One region of the Paenibacillus sp. FSL R5-0749 genome, then DNA from elsewhere that is predicted to be linked to it. Evidence: riboswitches for the same ligand, from Rfam matches in the RefSeq annotation. Region 1 holds a riboswitch; the other holds the start of a gene.
The links. A riboswitch is a leader RNA that binds a small molecule or an ion and turns the genes downstream of it on or off. The one in region 1 is predicted to bind ZMP and ZTP.
Positions count from the first base shown of each region.

Region 2: it holds a riboswitch for ZMP and ZTP, as region 1 does, so the genes downstream of both, MKY85_RS08295 (GNAT family N-acetyltransferase) here and MKY85_RS27195 (TIGR01440 family protein) in region 1, are expected to answer to the same signal.

Region 1 covers NZ_CP152005.1:6,066,806-6,077,887, forward strand. Annotated here, with positions in the region: gene MKY85_RS27175 (AtpZ/AtpI family protein) at 1-71, opposite strand, end outside; gene wecB (UDP-N-acetylglucosamine 2-epimerase (non-hydrolyzing)) at 258-1,415, opposite strand; gene upp (uracil phosphoribosyltransferase) at 1,466-2,095, opposite strand; gene glyA (serine hydroxymethyltransferase) at 2,519-3,766, opposite strand; gene MKY85_RS27195 (TIGR01440 family protein) at 4,000-4,593, opposite strand; ZMP/ZTP riboswitch at 4,735-4,816, opposite strand; gene MKY85_RS27200 (low molecular weight protein arginine phosphatase) at 4,913-5,485, opposite strand; gene MKY85_RS27205 (manganese efflux pump MntP family protein) at 5,544-6,104, opposite strand; gene MKY85_RS27210 (L-threonylcarbamoyladenylate synthase) at 6,309-7,547, opposite strand; gene spoIIR (stage II sporulation protein R) at 7,803-8,462, opposite strand; gene MKY85_RS27220 (FtsW/RodA/SpoVE family cell cycle protein) at 8,725-9,942, opposite strand; gene MKY85_RS27225 (FtsW/RodA/SpoVE family cell cycle protein) at 10,249-11,082, opposite strand, start outside.
Region 2 covers NZ_CP152005.1:1,835,700-1,846,781, reverse strand. Annotated here, with positions in the region: gene pgsA (CDP-diacylglycerol--glycerol-3-phosphate 3-phosphatidyltransferase) at 1-175, opposite strand, end outside; gene MKY85_RS08330 (ABC transporter permease) at 371-2,296, opposite strand; gene MKY85_RS08325 (ABC transporter ATP-binding protein) at 2,293-3,048, opposite strand; gene MKY85_RS08320 (sensor histidine kinase) at 3,165-4,169, opposite strand; gene MKY85_RS08315 (response regulator transcription factor) at 4,166-4,855, opposite strand; gene MKY85_RS08310 (SDR family NAD(P)-dependent oxidoreductase) at 4,881-5,606, opposite strand; gene MKY85_RS08305 (class I SAM-dependent methyltransferase) at 5,676-6,395, opposite strand; gene MKY85_RS08300 (VOC family protein) at 6,615-6,998, opposite strand; gene MKY85_RS08295 (GNAT family N-acetyltransferase) at 7,132-7,605, opposite strand; ZMP/ZTP riboswitch at 7,759-7,840, opposite strand; gene MKY85_RS08290 (GNAT family N-acetyltransferase) at 7,870-8,385, opposite strand; gene MKY85_RS08285 (YfiT family bacillithiol transferase) at 8,420-8,944, opposite strand; gene MKY85_RS08280 (GNAT family N-acetyltransferase) at 8,990-9,529, opposite strand; gene MKY85_RS08275 (hypothetical protein) at 9,529-10,077, opposite strand; gene MKY85_RS08270 (cupin domain-containing protein) at 10,097-10,537, opposite strand; gene MKY85_RS08265 (sporulation protein) at 10,722-11,082, shown strand, end outside.

The sequences.
Region 1 (11,082 bases):
ACGAGCCCCATCGCTTTCCATACATTATCGTCATGGTTACGGGATGAATTTGGTTTGTTCGAATCGGCCATTTTCCACGCCACCCTTGCAATCCCAGTTAATTTTACTGAATGATGAGAGCCTTTGTCAATTGAATGATTTTAGCGTTTTAAAGGGGAAAACGACGGGAATACAGACCCTCAAAGCCCATAAACCCGCGTAAACCGTACAGTTTAACTGTATGCTATGCCCTTTATAAATCCGTCAGAAAAATTGTATTATTTTTTGAATTTTCTGTGAAATGATTCCGGACGCTCACTATTTACACCAAAATGGTGCAGAATCGCATTGACAATTCTTTCCGAAGCATGTCCATCACCGTATGGATTGGCAGCCTGGCTCATGCTTTCATACAGGGTTTTGTCTGTAAGCAGAGCTTTGGTCCGTTCATACACACGTTCCTCTTCGGTACCTACCAGTTCCAGCGTTCCAGCTTCAATACCTTCCGGGCGCTCTGTCGTATCGCGCAATACGAGCACAGGCACACCAAACGAAGGTGCTTCTTCCTGCAAACCGCCTGAATCGGTCAAAATCAAGTGAGTATGCGGGTAAAAGTTATGCAAATCCACCACGTCTAGTGGATCAATTAATTGAATACGGGGATGATTCCCCAAAATCGCGTGAGCCGGCTCCTTCACAGCAGGACTTGGATGCACCGGGTACACGATGGCAATATCTTCAAATTCGTCGGCAATCCGTTTGACGGCCTGGAAAATGTTGCGGTGAGGCTCGCCTTGAGATTCACGGCGATGAGCTGTCATCAGCACAAGGCGTTTGCCTTGGGCCCAATCAAGTACCGGGTGTGTGTAGTCCTCCCGTACTGTATATTGAAACACATCTGTTACCGTGTTGCCTGTGACGTACGTACTAGACTCTGATTTATTTTCTTTGGCAAGATTGGAAGAAGACCAATCCGTAGGCGCAAAGTGTAGATCTGCCAGTACGCCCGTCAGCTGACGGTTCATCTCTTCCGGATATGGAGAAAGCTTGTTCCACGTCCGAAGTCCTGCTTCCACATGTCCTACCTGGATCTGCTGCAAGAATGCTGCATAGCTTGCTACAAAGGTAGTTAATGTATCCCCGTGAACCAGCACAATATCCGGCTTCGCTTCAGCCAATACCGGCTCCAGACCGCCTAATACACGAATCGTAATTTCATTCAATGTCTGACGGTCTTTCATCACATCCAGATCATAATCGGGATGAATGTCGAAAACTTCAAGAACCTGATCCAACATCTGACGATGCTGCGCAGTTACGCAAACAATAGATTCAATAGACTCGGGGTGTTTTTGCAATTCCAAAATAAGCGGAGCCATCTTGATGGCTTCCGGACGCACCCCGAAGATCGTCATGACTTTAATTTTCTTGGACATTCGAGCAAAGCCCCTTTTCTATAAGTTCCGATTACAAGCATGAGATATGCTTATTTAGTGCCGTATAGACGGTCTCCTGCATCGCCAAGTCCTGGAACGATATACCCATGATCATCCAGACGGTCGTCCAGTGCTGCGACATAGATATCCACATCAGGATGTGCATCCTGTACAGCTTTAACGCCTTCCGGTGCTGCTACCAGGTTCATCATCTTGATTTGGGTACAGCCACGTTTTTTGAGCACGTCAATAGCTGCAATCGCCGAACCGCCAGTTGCAAGCATCGGATCAATTACGATCAATTGACGCTCTGTCACGTCTGTAGGCAGTTTGGTGTAGTATTCTACCGGTTGCAGTGTTTCCGGATCACGGAACAGACCAACATGTCCAACTTTTGCGGCTGGCAACAATTTTACAACGCCATCCAGCATTCCGAGTCCTGCACGCAGAATCGGCACCAGTCCGAGCATGCGTCCAGAGATGACTTTACCTTGTGTTGCAGCTACAGGTGTCTGTACATCAATCGTTTCCAGTTCAACATCTCTTGTAATCTCATAAGCCATCAACGTTGCCACTTCATCCACCAATTCACGAAAATCTTTCGTATTCGTACGCATGTCGCGTATAAACGTCAGTTTGTGTTGAATCAAAGGGTGATCACATATTACTAATTTTCCCATCTAATTTGTCCCTCCGGTAAGTTCTTCATGTTCAGCATTTCCAAATATACCTAGCCACCATTCATGGGCTCGATAAATCCTGTATATTATATCATCACCAACAACGAATTACACCATCAAAGGGCACCCAATCATTACAGAATACCGAATCCTATAAAAAACAGGACCGGAAAATGATCCATCCGGTCCTGTTTTGCTCATGCTGTTATGTCATTGAGTGGGGAAAATATGAATACAAGTGATGCTCCGCAAACAGATTGCACCTTCGATCGCTGTTATCCCCTGATTTCTTTGATCTCCTATAAAAGGAGAAAATCAGGGGATAAAGGCGAGCGCTTCGCTTCTCCGGTTGCATTCTGCCAGCTTCGTCTTTTGTATTCCAATTTAAACAAACTCAAAAGAAAGCAGCATGAGCAAAGTTTTTTAGTATTTAAGGTCGGTATAGAGCGGGAATTGATCTGTCAGTGCAGTCACTTCTGCACGCGCTTCATCCAGCTTCGCCGTATCTTTTGGATTTTTCAACGTTTTGGCAATGATCTTACCAATGGCAACCATCGCTTCTTCGTTCATACCACGGGAAGTTGCAGCAGGTGTACCAATTCGAATACCACTCGTTACAAACGGGCTTGTAGGGTCGAATGGAATTGCATTTTTGTTCACGGTAATACCGATGGAATCAAGTACATGCTCAGCTTCTTTACCTGTGATGTTCACACTGCGTGTGTCGATCAGCATCAAGTGGTTATCTGTACCACCGGATACGATGTTCAAGCCTTCAGCGATCAGTGTTTCAGCCAGAACCTGTGCGTTTTTCACAACGTTCTGTGCATATGTTTTGAACTCTGGTTGCAAAGCTTCTCCGAATGCTACCGCTTTGGAAGCAATTACGTGCATCAAAGGACCACCTTGGGAACCCGGGAATACCGCTTTATCAATCGCTGCTGCCCATGCTTTACGGCACAGAATCATACCACCACGAGGTCCACGCAACGTTTTGTGTGTTGTTGTTGTTACGAAATGCGCATGTGGAACCGGGTTTGGATGCAAACCAGCAGCAACCAATCCTGCAATATGAGCCATATCCACCATGAACAAAGCACCTACATCATTGGCGATGGAAGCCAGCTTTTCAAAATCAATGGTACGCGGATATGCACTTGCACCTGCAACGATCAGACGAGGGCGGTGTTTGAAAGCCGCTTTGCGCACTTCATCATAATCAATCAGGAATGTATCTTCCTGCACGCCGTATGCCACAAAGTTGTACAGTAAACCGGAAGCGTTAACCGGGCTACCGTGCGTGAGGTGTCCACCATGGGCAAGGTTCATACCAAGTACAGTATCACCAGGTTTCAACGCTGCAAGATATACTGCCATGTTCGCTTGTGCGCCGGAGTGAGGTTGAACATTCACGTGTTCTGCTCCGAACAATTCTTTGGCACGATCACGCGCAATGTCTTCAACAACGTCCACATGCTCACAACCGCCATAGTAACGTTTACCTGGATAGCCTTCAGCGTACTTGTTGGTCAGTACAGATCCCAATGCTTCGATTACTGCTTCACTCACGATGTTCTCGGATGCAATCAGTTCGATGTTGTTCTGTTGACGTTTCAGTTCAAGATTCATCGCTTCCAGTACTGCCGGGTCATTCTTGCGCAATTGTTCCATGATTAAATTCCTCCCAGTTATAAGTGAAGTTATAAAGCGAAACTACAGTGGTTACACTCCTCACTTCGATTGCATCACCATCTTCCGATCGCTGTTATCCCCTGATTTTTCTGAACTCCCTTATAATAAAGGGAAAATCCGGTGATAAAGGCGAACGCTTTGCTTCTTCAGATTGGTGTTGCACTCTCCGTTTTTGTGTAAAGTCTAATTTAGCTTTATATTGGTTGAAGATATCAGTCACAAAATGTTGAATCTGGTTGTTCTTCCATACGATACACCGCGCGTTCGCCGCCAATTAACTTCGGACGAGTCAACGCTGTGGTCACACGCGCATCTCCAACATAGCGGAGCGCTGTACGAAAAGGTACGGCTACATGCCGGAGATGCATGCCAATCATCGTCTCCCCAATGTCCAGTCCCGCATGGGCCTGCACATGTTCAGCCAGGCATGGATCGGTCAGCGAACGATATGCTGCGGATGCCATTGAACCTCCGGCTTTGGGCACGGGTACTGCACCAACCTCAGTCAATCCAAGACGAGTAAGCACAGAACGTTCCATGACCAGCGCACGGTTCAGATGCTCACAACACTGGAATACGGTATCAAAACCGAATTCCTCCTGCACTTCGCGTATACCCGCAAGAAGCTGTTGCGCCACTTCAATAGCACCACTCGTACCAATCCGTGCCCCTGCAACTTCACTTGTGCTTGTACCGATCACAACGATCTGTCCAGGCCCAAGCTGTCCGGCAAGCGCCAGTTCATGCAGAATGGATGCGGTCTGTTCCTGCAATCCGGGTTGTTCTGAATCTAACTCTATAGTCATCCTATCATCGCCTCCCGATAAAATCATGCCCGCTGTCTCTTGGCTGTCCTTCGTATTCTTGCACGGCATCTCAGGATCTATTATAGCGAATAATCAGATGAAAGACGAAAAAAAGAGCAGTCTGCGGGTAACGCAGAATTGCTCTTTTGCCCAGGCGACCGGCCGTTTGTTCCGGTGCTCCATCGTGGTTATGCCCACTTCGTCGCCAGTTACACCGGATCCCTGTTTTCCCCTTCATCATAAAACAACCCGCGTTTAAAATCAACGGTTAATTTACATCACGTGTCCTGTTTCTCTAACCTGCCCCGCAGGATCAGAATTATCCCAGCTTATCCAAAAGCCGGTCCAATGCCGTCCGAATCTCGGCCGCAGCGATATTATAATCATCACGACTCCCACCAAATGGATCGGAGATGTCGAAACTAGGAATGCGTTGTCTGATCTCAATGGCTCGCTCACGCTCCGATGCCAGGATCTCTTGCCCAAGGGCACGTTTCATCTCCAGCGTTGCAAACAGGCTGTCCAACTCCTGAACATCTCTTAATACCTGCTCGTCGTCCTCCACATACTCTTTCAATGTATAGGTTTTGTGGACAGAGTCTGGAAATACCTGCATAACATGCTGCTTATGACTCCGTGTTAATGTAAGAACCAGGTCCGCCCAACCTACCAAGTTGGCGCTTAGTTGTGTGGAATGAGGTGGACCTTCAACGTTATGATCTCTCAGAACCGCTTCCGCATGACGGGAAATCGGCATACCCGACGTAGCTGCCACACCTGCGGAACGAACCTCTACCTGAATGCCGCGCTCCGATGCCAACTTTCGCAAAAGCCCCTCTGCCATGGGGCTGCGGCACGTATTGCCAGTACATACGAATAAAATATGTTTCATTGTGTTAGCCTCCCCATTTTACATATGATGCGAATGATAGGATATCTCAAGTTTTATTCTAAAATATAAACAAAAGTCCAAACGCAAGCAAGATTGCGCCACCAATGGCCTCACCATAATCCCCGAGATTCTGACTCACCCGACGGCCTAATAGCAGACCCATCACCGACATCACCCCGCCACAAAAGCCAAAAGCCAGTACGGTTAAGATCAGATCACTGCTAAACATCCCTAAGGAAACGCCAACGGAGAATGAATCCACACTTACGCTGAGGGAGAATAGTATAACGCCGAGCAGGGAACGGTGGTCCACCAGCTTGGTATCGCCTTCACGGAATGCATTCAGAATCATATGACCACCCAGCAGAACAAGTAATCCACCTGCTGCATACGTCGTAATGTCACCGAGCAGCGAGCTGACGTATTTGCCCATATACATACCGATGAGCGGCATGATGATATGAAATAGCGCCGTTACTGTACTGATTCGCAATACATCCCTCAGCCGAATGCCCTTCATGCCAATTCCGATCCCAAGTGAAAACGCATCGAGGCCAAGTGCAACTGCCATGATCAAAATGGTTACCAACTGCCCTACATGGGCAGACACATCCCACATCCCCATACCCCCAAGTCACGTAAAGGTTCTTGTACACGATATGCGGACAAGGACCTAAACATGACCGATGAAAGGTAAACGACGACGGATCTACTCCATCTCCATGATGCATAAGGCTAGATTGTAGGCAGGTGGATGCGATGTTTTAATTGATTTGTTTTGGAAAAGAGTGCGTAGCTCTCCTGACTGTATGATCAGGAGAGGTTAGGAGGGCTGTGGGTCGCCAACTTGGATGAGTTGGTTACCCGCCGCCTTGAGCAGCCGATTCATGACGGCTGCTCCCAGCCCTTCGCGTGAGCAGGCTTCAGCCACAATATATGTGGCGCCTTGCTCATCGCAGCTGCGTAGCGCGGCGTATAGCCTGCGCGCTGCTTCCTCCAGCTCGCTGGCGTCACCCAGCGAGAACACGGCATCGGCGCGATACTGCTCCGCGTGCTCGGCGAACGCCAGCACGGCGGTGCGCTCTCCACGCTGCGCCGCCTCTGCGAGGGCGGCGCAGGTCCAGGCCGCCACCGCTGCGGGCGGCCCCTCCACCACGCACAGCGCCCCTGCGGGTGCGTAGTGCGTGTACTTCATGCCCGGCGAGCGCGGCGCCGGGCTTCCCACGCCAACGGCCCCCTCCGCGAGTAGCGCGGGGTCCGTGGCGACACGGGCGGCAACGGCGGACAACTGTTCCGCCGTAATGCCGCCAGGGCGCAGGATGGTGACGGTACCGTCGTCACCGACCTGCACCACCGTGGACTCGACGCCCACCCCGGTGGGGCCGCCGTCCACGATGCCGCCGATGCGGCCATCCAGATCCTCGCGCACATGAGACGCGAGTGTCGGACTTGGCCGCCCGGAGCGGTTGGCGCTTGGCGCAGCCACAGGGCATGCCGCCGCCGCGATCAACTGCAAAGCCACCGGGTGGTCCGGCATGCGCACGGCCACCGTATCCAGACCGGCGGTGACACGCGGGGACACCGCCCCCGGCCTAACCGGCAGCACCAGCGTCAGCGGTCCCGGCCAGAAGGCCGCCATCAGCGCTTCCGCTGTCTCGTTCACTTCCGTGACCAGAGTGTCCAACTGGTCACGGTGCGCGATATGCACAATCAGTGGATTGTCGGAAGGTCTGCCTTTGGCGACAAATACAGCCTCCACGGCTGCCGTGCTACGCGCATCCGCACCCAGGCCGTAGACCGTTTCGGTCGGAAAGGCCACCGTCTGACCTTGACGAAAACAGGCTGCGGCAGCCTGCAAGTCGGCGAGCGCCCTTTGATGGGCGCTCCCCTTTTTCACATCCGCTAATTCAATATTACCCAATCCATGATCATTCTCATTGCTTAATAAAACGCGCACATCCCAATTGACTGTGACCATCTCTGCTGGAGTTCCCTTGTCATGAACCTCCATGTCATTTCCCATTTCAGAGGTGGATTGCACTTGCTCATTCTCTCTATTCATATATCCATCATTCCTAAACATCATAATAGGTTACTTGTGCACGTGAGAAATACACTTTAAACTCCATACACATCCTTGTTCACTTCGCTTCATACTCCATGTTCAATATAAGTAATTATAACATACCTGTCCCGCCTCGGATGCCCTTCATACTTCGCTCCACGCATGAGTCTCACTGTAGCTTCAACCCCAATTCATATCAAAAGGGCAGCTCCCTGAATTGAAGCCACCCACATCTATAGTATAAATCCGTTGTTATGCGAATAACCCAGTGACCCAACTCCATAGTTTCACAGCCATATCCCACAGAAAGAATCTCGCCTCCGGTGTCTCTCCCTGCACAGACGCCTCTGCATCTCCAGGTTCAGCCGCTGCGGCCGATACGTTTGAAGGTTTCGCCAGTGCATCCCCGGTCCCTGCATCAATGAAACACAGCGGCGGGAACAACACACACCACCAGTTCTGACCTTTGCCTTCGCCTAATGTAATCCGAACCGCTTCATAATCTCCAGCAGGATACACGGTGCCTCCATATAGCTTGGTTGGGAACGGAACCGAACCCAATTCCACCTGATACTCATACTTCAAACCGCGACTGGCCAACTCTTCTCCTACTCTATTTTCAATCTCGGACAAATGCTCACGAATGACATGGCGTGCTTCATCCAGACTTTGCGGATTCTCCAGTTCGGCTACCCACTCACCCATCTGAGCAACGACAGCATCCCGAATCTCGCGTTTCACCAATTGATCTCCCGGTGCATCCGAGTTTGCTAGAATACGCAAGCGAATCGATTGTTCAGGAATCGCTGTGGCCGCCACAGCTGCATCCGTTTTCTGACCTTCCCACATCATGATCATCATCATAAGACATACAATAATAAGTCCAATTTGCTTAACAATTCGTCTGTTCATTCCGTTCTCCCCCTCAGCTCTCTGATCACGCGACCTGCAACTCTCTCATGTCTATCAGTATGCCCGGGAGAGACGGAAGTAAACCTAGCATATACAATAAATCTACTAAATCGATTCTATGATATACATACGCTCACCAGTCATGTTAAAAAGGCTGATCCGCACCTGGTTACAGGACAAATCAACCTCGTTATCCTTATGAATCATGAACAATCACGTTAGTCGCTCCACCACTGTGCTTTTCATTAAACTATTTCAGCAGTTACACAGCACTTTTCTCTTTCTTGAGCATATTCCATAAACGTTCCGACAACCGCGGTTGCTGCTCCCCCATGAGAAGTTCATCCTCCTCTTCCTGTCCATATAACTTAATGCTCATGACCACCCCAATACAAGCCATGTTAATGAGCAGGGAGGTGCCCCCGTAACTGATGAATGGCAACGTAATCCCTGTGAGCGGCATCAGGCCGAGGAACGCCCCCACATTCTCAAACACCTGATACAACAACATTCCGATAATACCTACAATGATGACGGGTCCCGCGCGATCTCTGCAACTCAGAGCAATCCACACCATACGTTGAATCAGAATAAAGTACAACAGAATCAGTACGGATGCACCGACAAAGCCAAACTCCTCTGCGATCACGACAAAAATGGAATCCGAATACGTGTAAGGGACTCGACCGCTCTGAACGGATGTTCCTTGCAAATAACCTTTGCCGATGATGCCCCCTGAACCAATGGCTAATCCTGCATTTTTCGTATGCCAGGACGCTTTGGAGGTAGCCTTTTCCGGCACAAGCCAGGGATCAATTCGCTCCGCCCAATGCTCCCTTTTTATCTTTTCAAGAAAGGTGAATACTTCATCATGGTAGAACGTATAGGCTTTAACAAAACCAAAGAAGGTCACTCCCACAATCGTCAGTACAATTAATACGTGCTTCAGTCTCATATTTCCGATCCAGAATACCGCAGCCAGAATCACCACATACCCCAATGCATTGCCTAGATCATTCTGAGCCATAACCAGAGCAAATGGAATAAACGCCCAGCAGCCAATCGGCACAATATCTCTCCAAAATTGCAGCGTGCCTCGTTGTCTCTTCACAATTAAATGAGCAAGGAACAGAATCAGAATCATCTTGAACAGCTCTGCCGGTTGAAAAGAAAATTCCCCAAGCTTCAGCCAACCGTTGGCATTATTGATCGAACTGCCCAGGACATTAGCGAGGATCAGCAGTATAATTCCAAACCCATACAAATAAAACGCATATTTCACGTATATCTTGTAATTCACAAGCCCGATGACAAGCACCGCAATGAATCCAGCCACATAGAAATAAATCGTTTTGACATGGTGACTCGCCAGGTGAGCATCTGTTTGCGTTCCGCTGTAAATTGCAAATACACTAATAATCATGAGCAACAGCATGATGAAGAGAATCACACCATCCATCTTTTTCAACATTCTCAACATGACTCCGTCCATCCCCCTGAATCTAGCATTCTATGATTTCCAATTAAACTCAATATTTCCATTGTATATAATTGGATGATAAAATGGAAATCAGATTGCTTCAGGATGAATATCAAACAACTCAGTCGCCTGTCCCCCACTGTAAAAAATAAAAACCCGGAAACATTCATCCCTAAGTGAATAGGGCTGATCTGTTCCAGGGTTCTGTAGTTATATAAGTTAAACTAAGGATTATTTCCACTGACACTACGATAACAGAATAAACTTCCAATCGCTGTTATCCCAGATTTTTCAATTCCGAGAACGTTATTGTTCCTGCTGGGATGGCTTGCGTCTCAGCAATTTCATCACCAGATCGGTAATACTCGGTTGTTCCGCCGAGCCGAGAATATCCTCGTTTTCTTCCGTGTGAACCTTGATACTCATCACAATCCCCATACTGATCATGTTGAGCATAATGGAGGTACCGCCCGAACTGATAAATGGCAGCGTAATCCCTGTCAGTGGCATCAGACCAATGAATGGACCAATATTAACAAAGATCTGGTAGAGCAGCATCGCTATAATACCTACAATAAGATAAGGTCCGGCGCGATCCTTACACTCCAGTGCAATCAGCACCAGCCTGTGAATCAGGATAAAGTATAGGAGAAGCAATACCGAGGCACCGATGAAGCCAAACTCCTCCCCGATCTGTACAAAGATCGAGTCTGCATAGGCCAGCGGCACCCGATTCGACTGAATCGTTGTGCCCTCCAGATATCCTTTGCCCGTAATACCGCCAGAACCAATCGCAAGCTTCGCATTATACGTCTGCCAGAGTACATCCCTTGAGGTCAGTTCTGGTACAAGCCAGGGGTCAAAACGATCCGCCCAGTGCGAACGTCCAATGTCATTCAGAAATTTAACGATCTCATCATGATAATGAATATATGCTTGTGTACCGCCGATAAAAGTCGCCACAGCAATAATAAAACCAATGAGGGCATGCGTAAATTTAATGTTGCCGATCCACAATAGGCCCACAAGAATGACAACATAACTTAACGCATTTCCCAAGTCATTTTGAAGCAATACCAGTAGTAACGGCGGCAGAACACAGAGTGAGATCGGAATAACATCACGTCCGAAATAGAGCGG
Region 2 (11,082 bases), 2.5 Mb from region 1:
CCAGGTTCGTGATTTGATTATATTTTCTCGCTACATACCCATCCAATTTATCCGTACCTGCCGCTACTGCAAATATAATAAGTGCAAACAACAAGCTACTCTGATTAAGGAAACAGAGCATAAACAATGGAATCAACGCAATTCTTGCCAACGTGATTTTATTTGCATAATTCATTGAACATCACCTCTCCTCGATTCAAATGTTATCCGTGGATCAGATTCCGTGACTCTATCATCATTTCGACTCAATTCCATTATCATCCTTTTTTCACGAGGTAATGTACTTAGAAAAAAAAGAACAGTCTGTATATATTACAGCTGCCCTTTACTCAAACTATTTTTGTTATATCAGCATACGCCCGATCCAATTCTACAAAGCTTCCTTAATCACCCGTTTATAATACCACACAGACAACAGACCAAAGATCGAATATAACAATGTATAGACAATCATGACAATGACCGTAGGTGTCGCCAGCTCCGTGCCAAAGAAAAACCAACCTGATTTCACGGCAAAGTAACTATGGCTCAATCCTACCATGAGTGGAATACCGAAGTTAAACAACTGCTTGATCTGAATGCCACGCAACAGATTGCCTCGCGTAAATCCGAGCTTTCGCAGAATGGTATAATTGCCCTTCTCCTCTTCACTCTCATTCATTTGTTTAAAGTACAGGATACATCCTGATGTAATTAAAAACGTCAAACCGAGGAATCCAACAATGAACATAATTAGGCCCATCGTGTTACGTTGGTTATTTCTGAACTCAACCTGGGAGAAACTTGGGGCTTCCAACTGCTGCTCCTTATATACGGCATAGGCATCTTCAGCCTGCCCCTCGTTCACAATACGTACACCATAGTAGTCAGCCCACTCGACTTTCTGCAGCTCGGGATCGATATCCTGCTTCAGTTGCTGATATACCGTCTCATCCACGACCGCTACAGGCGTGCCCCTAGTATAGTACGTGGGAAGGACGCCTTGTTTAGTTGTTCCGATCAGTTGTTGTGCCAGCCTATGTTTCAACCCGTGCAAGACGATTGGACCTTTCTCCTGAATGGAAATTAACTGCTGAATGGCATTTCCATATCCCATGAAGACCACTTCACCTGCTTGCACATCAATGTTATCTACCATGTTGTCACTCAGCACACTGCTGAACAACAGCTCCCCCATTGCGGAGTCATCCATCACTTCCTGTGCATCGATTTCAATATAGATAGGCTCTCTATGCTTCTCTTCATAAGCAATCTGTTTGTGTTCCAACTCCGCTACAAAACGACTTTTCACATCCTCCTGAGCAAAAGAGAAATCCTCCGGCAAACTTTCCTTGGCCTGAGCCTCTGCCGAATAATATGAAATGTAACTGAGTGACAACATGCCAATCGCAAGCGCAGATACGGTTGTAATAATCGTGAGCAGCAGGGCATTAGACTTCATGCGGAACATGATTGAAGATAACGATAACACCTCATGAATAGATAGGTAGCCGTTTTTGCTTTTGCGAACCAGATTAAAGATAAAACTTACCGACCCCTTATAGAACAGGTATGTCCCCAGTATGACCGAGAACAGAATCAGGATCATCGTATACATCAACTGCTGCATATCCATTGCCTCACCACTGAACAGCCGAGCAGACACGAAGTATCCATACACCATCAGGGCAATGCCCAAGACGCCAACAAACATCTGTCCAAACGACATCTTCTGCACCTGCTGCTCCGAAGTGGCCGACACCCGAAAGAGCGAGAGAATACTCTGGCGCTTGATAAAGATGTAATTCATCAGCATGATGAGCAGATACATCATCGTAAAGACGATCACCGTTTGCAGCAGTGCCATCGGAGAAAAGTACAGTTTGGTAATCGCATCCACACCGAGAATTTTGAACAATATCATCAATACAAGCTTGGACGCAAGAAAACCAATCAACACACCAATGGCCATGGAGCCAAAATAAAGGATACTGTTCTCGGCGCTCAAAATACCAAAAATTCTGCCCTTCGTCAGTCCAATCAACTGAAATAATCCAATTTCTTTGCTGCGTCGCTTAATAAAAATGGTATTGGCATATAACAGAAAAATACCGACAATACCGATTAATAATACCGAAGATGCGCCTATGGCTGCCGCACCTTTTGTTGAAGCAGCTACCTCATCCATGGAAGGATCATACTGTAACGTCACAAAGGAAAAATACAAAGCCACACTGAACACAAGCGCAAATACATAGAGATAATAATTCTTCAAGTTTTTCCTTAAATTACGGAAGATAATATAATTCAAGCTCATTGCTGCACACCACCCAATACGCCCTGGGTTTTGATAATGTCATTAAAGAACGATTGCCGGGACTCGTCTCCTTTATTCAGCTGGGTGTAGATCTGACCGTCTCGAATGAAGATCACTCTGCTGCAATAACTTGCAGCAACCGGATCATGGGTAACCATAATAATGGTTGCCTTTCGGGTACTGTTCATCTCACTTAACTTGCCGAGCAGATCGGAGGCAGACTTGGAATCGAGCGCTCCGGTTGGCTCATCCGCAAAGATGATACTTGGCTCATGGACAAATGCTCGTGCTGCTGAAGTCCGCTGCTTCTGCCCACCTGAAATCTCGGATGGATACTTGTCCTTCAATTCGTAGATGCCCAGTTCATTGGCAATCTGTTCAAACTTCCGGTGTGCCTCCTGTTTTGGAATACTCGTGATCGAGAGCGGCAATAATACATTTTCCTTCACCGTAAGGGTATCCAGCAGATTATATTCCTGAAAAATAAAGCCCAGATGATGTTTGCGGAACTCAGCCAGCTGTTTCTCCTTCATTCCGGTGAATTCCTTGCCCTCAATATCAATCGTGCCCTGGCTCACCCGATCGATGGAGGAAAGTACATTAAGCAGTGTCGTTTTACCCGAACCCGATGGCCCCATAATAACGACAAACTCTCCCTTGCTTACCCCGAGATCAATCCCCTTCAGCACTTCCTGTTTATTCAGTTTATTACCATAGACTTTATGAATTTTTTTGGCTTCCAGTATCCACATATCCCACTCACTCCTCTTTGAACTTCTGCAAAATGCCCATGTCTATATCATAGGCGGGATGTGCAGTGTTATCGTGTGATTCACCGAACAAAACCAAAAAGCATGTGACATTATTGTCACACGCCTGCAAGATGCACCATGTCGTTCTTTCGCGGAAAAGTAAGTGTGACGGTAGTGCCCTCGCCAGGAGAAGACTCTACATGAATGCGCATATGAAGGGTTTGGACCACCTGACGAACCAGATACAGCCCCATCCCAGTCGCCGCTCCATCCATTCTGCCTCGGGTAGACGTAAATCCTTTATCAAATATACGCGGCAGATCCTGAGCCTCAATCCCTCGCCCGTGATCCTTAATCCTCAGTATGACATGTCCATCCTGTTCCCGACTTTCAATGAGGATGTCCGATGAATCGCTATATTTCACCGCATTGCTCAACAACTGCCGGAGGATGAAGCCTAACCATTTGCTGTCTGTGAGCACACGCGATACCATCAACGACACATCAAAGCCAATCCCCTTGGATATGCACCACGATCTCAGTGCTCGAATCTCACTATTCAATATCGGTTCAAATTCCGTCTCTTCGATGAACAGATCATTATGCATGAACGGAATCCGCTTCTGATGAAGCTGCTGATCCAGCAACTGATGGATTCGTAACCATTCATATGTCATTTGGCTCTGTAGCTTATCATCTGGCAAGCGCTCGATCATCAGTTGCAACGCAGTCAGTGGGGTCTTCACCTCATGAATCCAGGACAACATCTCGTCCTTCTCCTGTTCCAGAGCGATAAAATGATGTGACGACTCCTTACGATATCGCTGTGTCTGGGAACTGAGGGCCTCATGTACGATGTGCTCATACGGACTATCGGCGATATCGAGTTCTCCCAGATTATAAGTTTGATCCCAGGTGCTCAACTTTTTATAGAAACGAGTCTCTTTCAGATATCTCGCCCAGATAAAAACAAGACATACCACCACATTCAGCACTACGATATACATCACAGATTGGAATGGAATAGACGAGTCCATGTAAGCTACCAATAAAATAATAAGTTGTATGCTTACCAGTAGACATAACCAACTAGCCCTTTCTCGTATGTACTTTCCGATCATGCTTCTGCCTCTTCCGTTGCCATGTAACCCTGACCTACCTTGGTTTCAATGTATCGCTCCAAGCCGATGGGTTCAAGCTTCTTTCGTAACCGATTAACGTTAACCGTCAGCGTATTATCACTCACGAAATGCTCATGATCCCACAAGCTCCGGATGAGATCCTCACGGGTAACGATCTGATTTTTGTGCTCCACCAGCACTTTAAGGATGAACATCTCATTTTTGGTTAACAGAACAGATTCATCCCTGCAAGTGAGTGTATTTTTCACATATTCAATTGCAGCACCGCGCCAAGTCCGGAGTTCAATATGCTCTGTATTGTAGTTGTACACCCTCCGCAGAGTTGCCTGAATCTTGGCAATCAATACATCGAAGTGAAACGGCTTCTGGATAAAATCGTCTGCACCCAAATGCATGGACATGACCATATCCGCAGGATGATCCCGTGAGGACAAAAAGATAATCGGCACATTGGAATGCGAACGAATGATTCGACACCAATGGAACCCGTCATATTGGGGCAACTGAATATCAATAATGACCAATTGCGGCTGAATTACGCTGTACTCCTGCAATACCTTGCCAAAGTCCTGCACACCATACACGTCATACGACCATTGGGATAACCGTTCCTTGATTTCATTAAATAACGATTCGTCGTCTTCAATGAGCATAATTTTAAACAAGAGAGTTCACCACGTTTCTGTTCTTCTAAGGTTGATTGTGTCCATCCATCCGCTCGATCAACTGTATCGCGACGTCTCGTGGCGATCTTAATTGGCCTGCTTCATACACTTGATTGAACATGCCTGCAAGCGCAAACTCCTCTGTACTTTTGCCTCGTGCAGCAGCCTGTAACTCCGTATCGACCATCCCCGGATCAAAAGCAATGATCTCAACAGGATTCTGTTGACCCGTTTGCTCCAAAGATACGCATTGGGTGAACATGTTCAATCCTGCTTTGGATGTACAGTACACTGCCATTGAAGGCGCGGGATAACTTCCCGAACCCGATGAGAGATTAACAATTTTACGTCTGGCGGACAGGTGATTGGTTTGTTGAATAAAAGATGAGCTCAGTATCATTGGCGCTGCAAGACTGATGTTAAGACTCTGACTTATCTCTGCGGCACTGCATTGTTCTATGGGTCCTAGAGGCTCCAGCATCGCTGCATTATTAATGAGTCCAATGCAATCAGCTTCCTGAGAAGGGATTTTGTCCAATACACGTGTAACCATATCATCAATCCCCGTCAGGTCGGCTAGATCGTACTGAACATGATGGTAACGCCCGCTCCACTCCTCGCTTGATTCCAACTCGTGCGAATGCCCGCGTGAAATGCCATAGACCCAGTCTCCCCTGGCTAGCAACAACTCCGCGAGCTGTTTCCCAATTCCTTTGGATGTACCTGTAATGATAAAATACCTCTGTCTCATATTCCCCCGCCTTCTCTCGCTCAATGCAGTATTAGTTAGACTCCACCCTATGACTTTATAACTCTATAACTACACGCCCGGTTTTCTCCACATGGTCACCCACAAAATGGGTAATCCAAAACAATTCTCATCCTGGCCCATCGCCTTCATCGGACGTAATTCCACACATTCAAATGGATCTTGTAGTAAATAACGGAGCTTTTCCTCCGTAAAGGCCAGTCCGCCTTTCATCGACTTCTCTTGATATACCTGCCAATCATCCATGACGCTCTCCGGCCCACCTTGACCGCCAAAACCAGGAGCAAAACAGCTCATCCCAAAGTATCCTCCGGGCTTGAGCGCTTGGTGAATCATCTCTATGTAAGGAATCCGCTGATGAGGTAGCAGATGATGCAGACAACCCGAGTCGTAGACAAGATCATATTCTTGCTGCGGGGCCAGTTCGAACACGGAGCGACATTCAAAATGTACGTCCAGTTGCTCTTCTGCCGCCCTCTCCTTAGCCCAGGCAATAGCTGTCTTGGAAAGATCATAAGCATCTACCTGATATCCTTGGCGGGTCAAATACAATGCATTTCTGCCTGGACCACAACCCAGTGCCAGTGCCTTGCCACCTGCCAGCAAACCTGCGTTCACATGCGCTACCAGATTCTCATCCGGTTTGTTTGGGAAAAAGGGTATGGGTCTGTTCCGATCCTCATAGAAAGGCTCCCAAAATTGCTTGGCAGATCTGAAGTCTGCATCGAGCATATCATATAGATCCTGTACACTTTTAATCGTTTTTTCCACTACCACATTCCTCCTTAAATCCTCCATCCGAACCTTCAGTTCAGACCATTCATTCCTCGTCATTTTCATTAAATCAGCTACACTTTATTATAACATTTTTAACCATTAATCCTCTATTTTTCTTGTATTTTTCTACTTTGAAATATAAGATTTTTCCAACAAAAAAACGACCGACTTGGATGTCGATCGCTAACAATTGTAGCAGTTATGAGTTACAGTTTACTTCGCCCGTTCCATGACTGCAAAGTAATTTTTTTCGTTATCAGCAAAGTTGAAGACACGCCCCGTTGGCATCTCGACAATCTCTCCGACCGTTACATGTTTTCCAGACAAGTCAGTATATAGTTGATCCAGATTTTCGGTAAAGAACATTAATGATGGTGTGCCCAGATTTACACCCGCCGACATCCGCTCGACAAACTCTTTGTCATGGAGAATAATGCTCGTCTGCGAATCTGGGGTAGGCGCAATCTCAATCCATCTCATGCCTTCATCAAGGTTTACTTCATCCACAATGTGGAATCCTGCAACTTCCGTCCAAAATGCCAGTGATTCATCTTGATTGTTGACATACAACATAATTTGGCCGACTTTGCTAAACATGCATCATTCACTCCTCTGATCATCTAATCTCTCAACATCCTGCTTATCATTCCTCAACTTCCAATAGAGTATAACATGCAGGACAGCTTTTTCATTATCTTTCTTTGGAGTGAAGTGGATTTCTTGAAGTTACTTATAATGTTTTGACAAGAGCCAGCCTATGGAACCCCGAGGTATAATAATTCATATCAATACCTTCCTTTTGAAAATTCATTCGTTCATAAAAAACGAGCGCTGCTTCATTTTCTGCATGATCAAGTGTGTAAAGCATGATATCACTACATCCAAATCCAGCTATTTTCATGCATATTTCAGTAATTAGTGTACGTGCTACACCTTGTCGAAGGTGTGATTTACACGTAACAACGCCAACGATTTCATATCGGTTAACCGTAGGCTGAAAGATATAACCAGCATGACCTATGACAACATCTGCTTCGTCAACCATGACATAATAAGCACTGATCCGTTCATCCATCATATTTAAAAATAAATTCCAGCGCGCAGGATACTGTTCGCGTATAAACGAAGGGAATTGAAAATTATGATCCGTCATCATTTTCAGCACTGCTGGCTGATCAATCGTTTGAAAAAGACGAATAGTCATCTTGCCACCCCCTCCCCTTAAAGATCACAGCTTCACAGAATCCAGCCAAATCCATGCTTGTCATTCCATCAAGTAAAACAAACGCCATTTTCATTGCCGCCACCCGTCCTCTCGTACCCGAATAATAAATAAAGTGTTTGATCAAAAGATCAAACACTTTGCCCAGGCGTACGGCATATAATATATGTGCTTCCTCGTGGTTCACTCCACGTTTACGCCAGTCACACACAATCGATATTTAACAACCAGTATCCATCACTCACACTATTGTATGCCTCTTAATTTCTTCGTAAGATAAAGTACAACATCGTCGTCCATAATCGTTTCTTCACCTGGCTGAATGTAATGATCGTGTCTGTGAACACCATGACCGTCCGGTATGTATCCGCGATGGGCATATAAAACTTGCGCTTTGCCATAATCGGAAAATACACCTACACCAATACCTGCTACATCCGTTCGTTCCGAAATAACTTCCTCTGCGCGGTCCATCAACCGTGAACCAATACCTTGGCGCTGGAACTTGATCAGCACATTGAAATCGTTAATTTCGGGAATGCCTTGTTCCCTGAAAGAAGGGTATTTGGAATGCCACAATACATTCACGTATCCGGCAAATTCTCCATTCAACTCCGCTACCAAGGTTACACGGTCCCCATTCTGTTGTTCAGCCAAGTAATGAAGATACTGCTCAGCGTATCTCCCCCATCCCTGCTCCTGAAACGCCTTGGATATGATTACAGGATCACTCTCATTTAATAATCTGATATGTACAGTCATTAATAAATTCTCCTTAATAAGATATTTATCCTAACTAAATTTCCAGTCGATCTCGAAGCGATGTAATATGAGCAACATGGTGTTTGCCATGCCAAGCGTACATGCCCAGATTATAATCCAGTCTCGTCGTTTCTTGCGATGAGGGATGATAGAATTGTTTGGCATAATCCGCATCTGTCAGTGCATTTAACAGAACCACCCACCGACGATGGAGCGCATCCAGAATTTGAAGTGAGAACTCAACATCCAGGTCCCTTGAATCACTCAGTTCAGCCCAACGCTCTTCATAATACGGTCGAATTGTAGGTGTATCCTCGGTCAGTGCCAACTTGAAACGAATCATACTGTTCATATGGCTGTCTGCCATGTGGTGAATGACCTGTTTGAGCATCCATCCACCTTCTCGATACGGCAGACTTAATTGCTCTTCACTCAGCCCCTTTACCGCTTCTCGCGCGCGTTCAGGTAGCTCAGCAATGTCCTGAATCCACTTCTCCCGCTGCGCCAAAGTAACTTCACCCGTGTGTACAAATGGGCCTATCGGAAATCGTTCGTCCATCCATTATTCCTCCTTGTTTGTATGATGAAAATAGCTCTTAATATTCTAACGTGCATATTCCATGAGCCAGCAGTCTCTCATCTGCCCTTCATGCAGCTCATGTTTCTCCAACAGCTTAATCCTTTGAAAACCACATTTCTCATAACAGGATATCGCTCGCAAGTTCCAGGATTGAGGGTCCATAACCACTTTACGGGCTTGTTTTTCATGAATGAGATAGGCCAGCATGGATTGCACCAGCAATGTTCCGATACCTTTGTTCCAATAATCTATCTCACCAATGAACTGATCCGTTCCATAGATGATCTCATCCGTGTCTCCATAACCATACTCCGTTCGTTCTTCTTCCTCAAGCTTATAGAACTGAATGTATCCTATGGGACTTCCTGCATACTCAACGATACAACGGGTAGCATCATCATCCTGATTGTAGAAATGCTCTCTTACCTGCTCCAGATCATGCGGCCGATCACGGCCTTCATAGTATTGAAGGACTTCCGGGTCAGTCAGCCACTTCACCAGCTGGTGTTCATCTTCTGTTTCCAAGAAACGTACGGTGATTCCGTTTGATTCATATACGCTCATCACTCTGCATACTCCTTAATGATCTCCAGATTTTCACCCGTAACCCAACTTAGATCCTTCCCCAACAACTGCTCGTTGTGAACATAATACACAATGGGATTTTCAAGCGGTTGAGTCGTTCCATCCAAGGATCTGAGCGTAAACCTCAACTTGTAACTCCCCATCTCATCAGGGATTGCAAACCCTATCAGATTCTCAGCTGATTTCCTCGTTTTCCCCTGCACCTTCAGATACTCTTCCAGAATGACTTGATCAAGATAGGAGCTGCCAACAGACGAAGGCACGTACCACGCATTATCTTGTTCTTCAGTGAATGTGGCTCCTCCCCACCCCGGGACAACGGGATACACCATATGTTGATCTTTGTCTTCTCTTTTTCGCGTTATCTCTAACTCTACCTCAACTGCATCCGTATCAATCTGCCTGATGGTACCTGCCATCACAACATCTTTGGCATTCACACTTGGAATAACATAGCTATAGATGAGCAGAGTCACCAAGAATATGATCGTTATTCCCGTAATCCACAATATTGTTCTTTTACGCATCTGTCTGCCTCCCGTCTGGTTAATCATACTTCTGGAGCAGCTCCTTCTCTGTTACAGATTGAGTTAACCTATCCAACTCAGGTGATGCCATCCAATCACTGGATGTATTCAATCCATGTTTGATTGTATGGATCGCGCTATGTGCAGACATGTATATATTGTGGTGGACTCCAGGTTGGACAATAATATGCTCTCCTTCACGCATCACTCGAATGGAAAACACCTGATCGTCTCCATAACTGGCATAAGCAATCCATCCGGATTGCACCACATAAAACTCCGTTAGACTGATATGTACATGACTGTTTTGCCATGCTCCCTGGGAAGAAGCAACGGTTCTGCAATAATAACTGCCATCTTCGGATATCATTTTATATTTCTGTTCCCCATTTGCCATCTGCTCAAAGCTGGTTTTGACACCGGTCTCACCATATTTCTGTTCTGAAAATTCTGTGTTCAATTGTCTTCATCTCCTGACAAAAAATCCCTTTAATCTAACATTCGACATCGACTAAGCGAATCTCCTGTTTGAATATGCGAATATCTTTGCCAAAATTTGAAACGCTTCTCTCCCAGCTTCCGTATTAAGGTCGAAGTCGTATGTATGCCCTATAATAAAACCATCTGATCTGGAGGTTGAGCGCATGTCATTTTTCAAGAAAATGTTAGCCAGTGTAGGTGTTGGAGCAGCCAAAGTAAATACGGAATTGCATACACCAGAGGTCACACCTGGAGGAATCATCTCGGGGGTTGTGTACATTGAAGGTGGAGATGTGGAACAGAACGTAGATCGAATCTATCTTTCAATCAAAACCCATTACATACGGGAGCACGATGATCGCAAAGTAAAAGAAACAGCCATTATCGCCAAATACCTGCTCACCGAAGGTTTTACTTTACAGCCTGGAGCCAAATTGGAGAAAGAATTTTCATTTGACCTGCCAGAAAATCTGCCAATTACACTGCATCGTGCAGAAGTTTGGGTAGAAACGGGGCTCGATATCT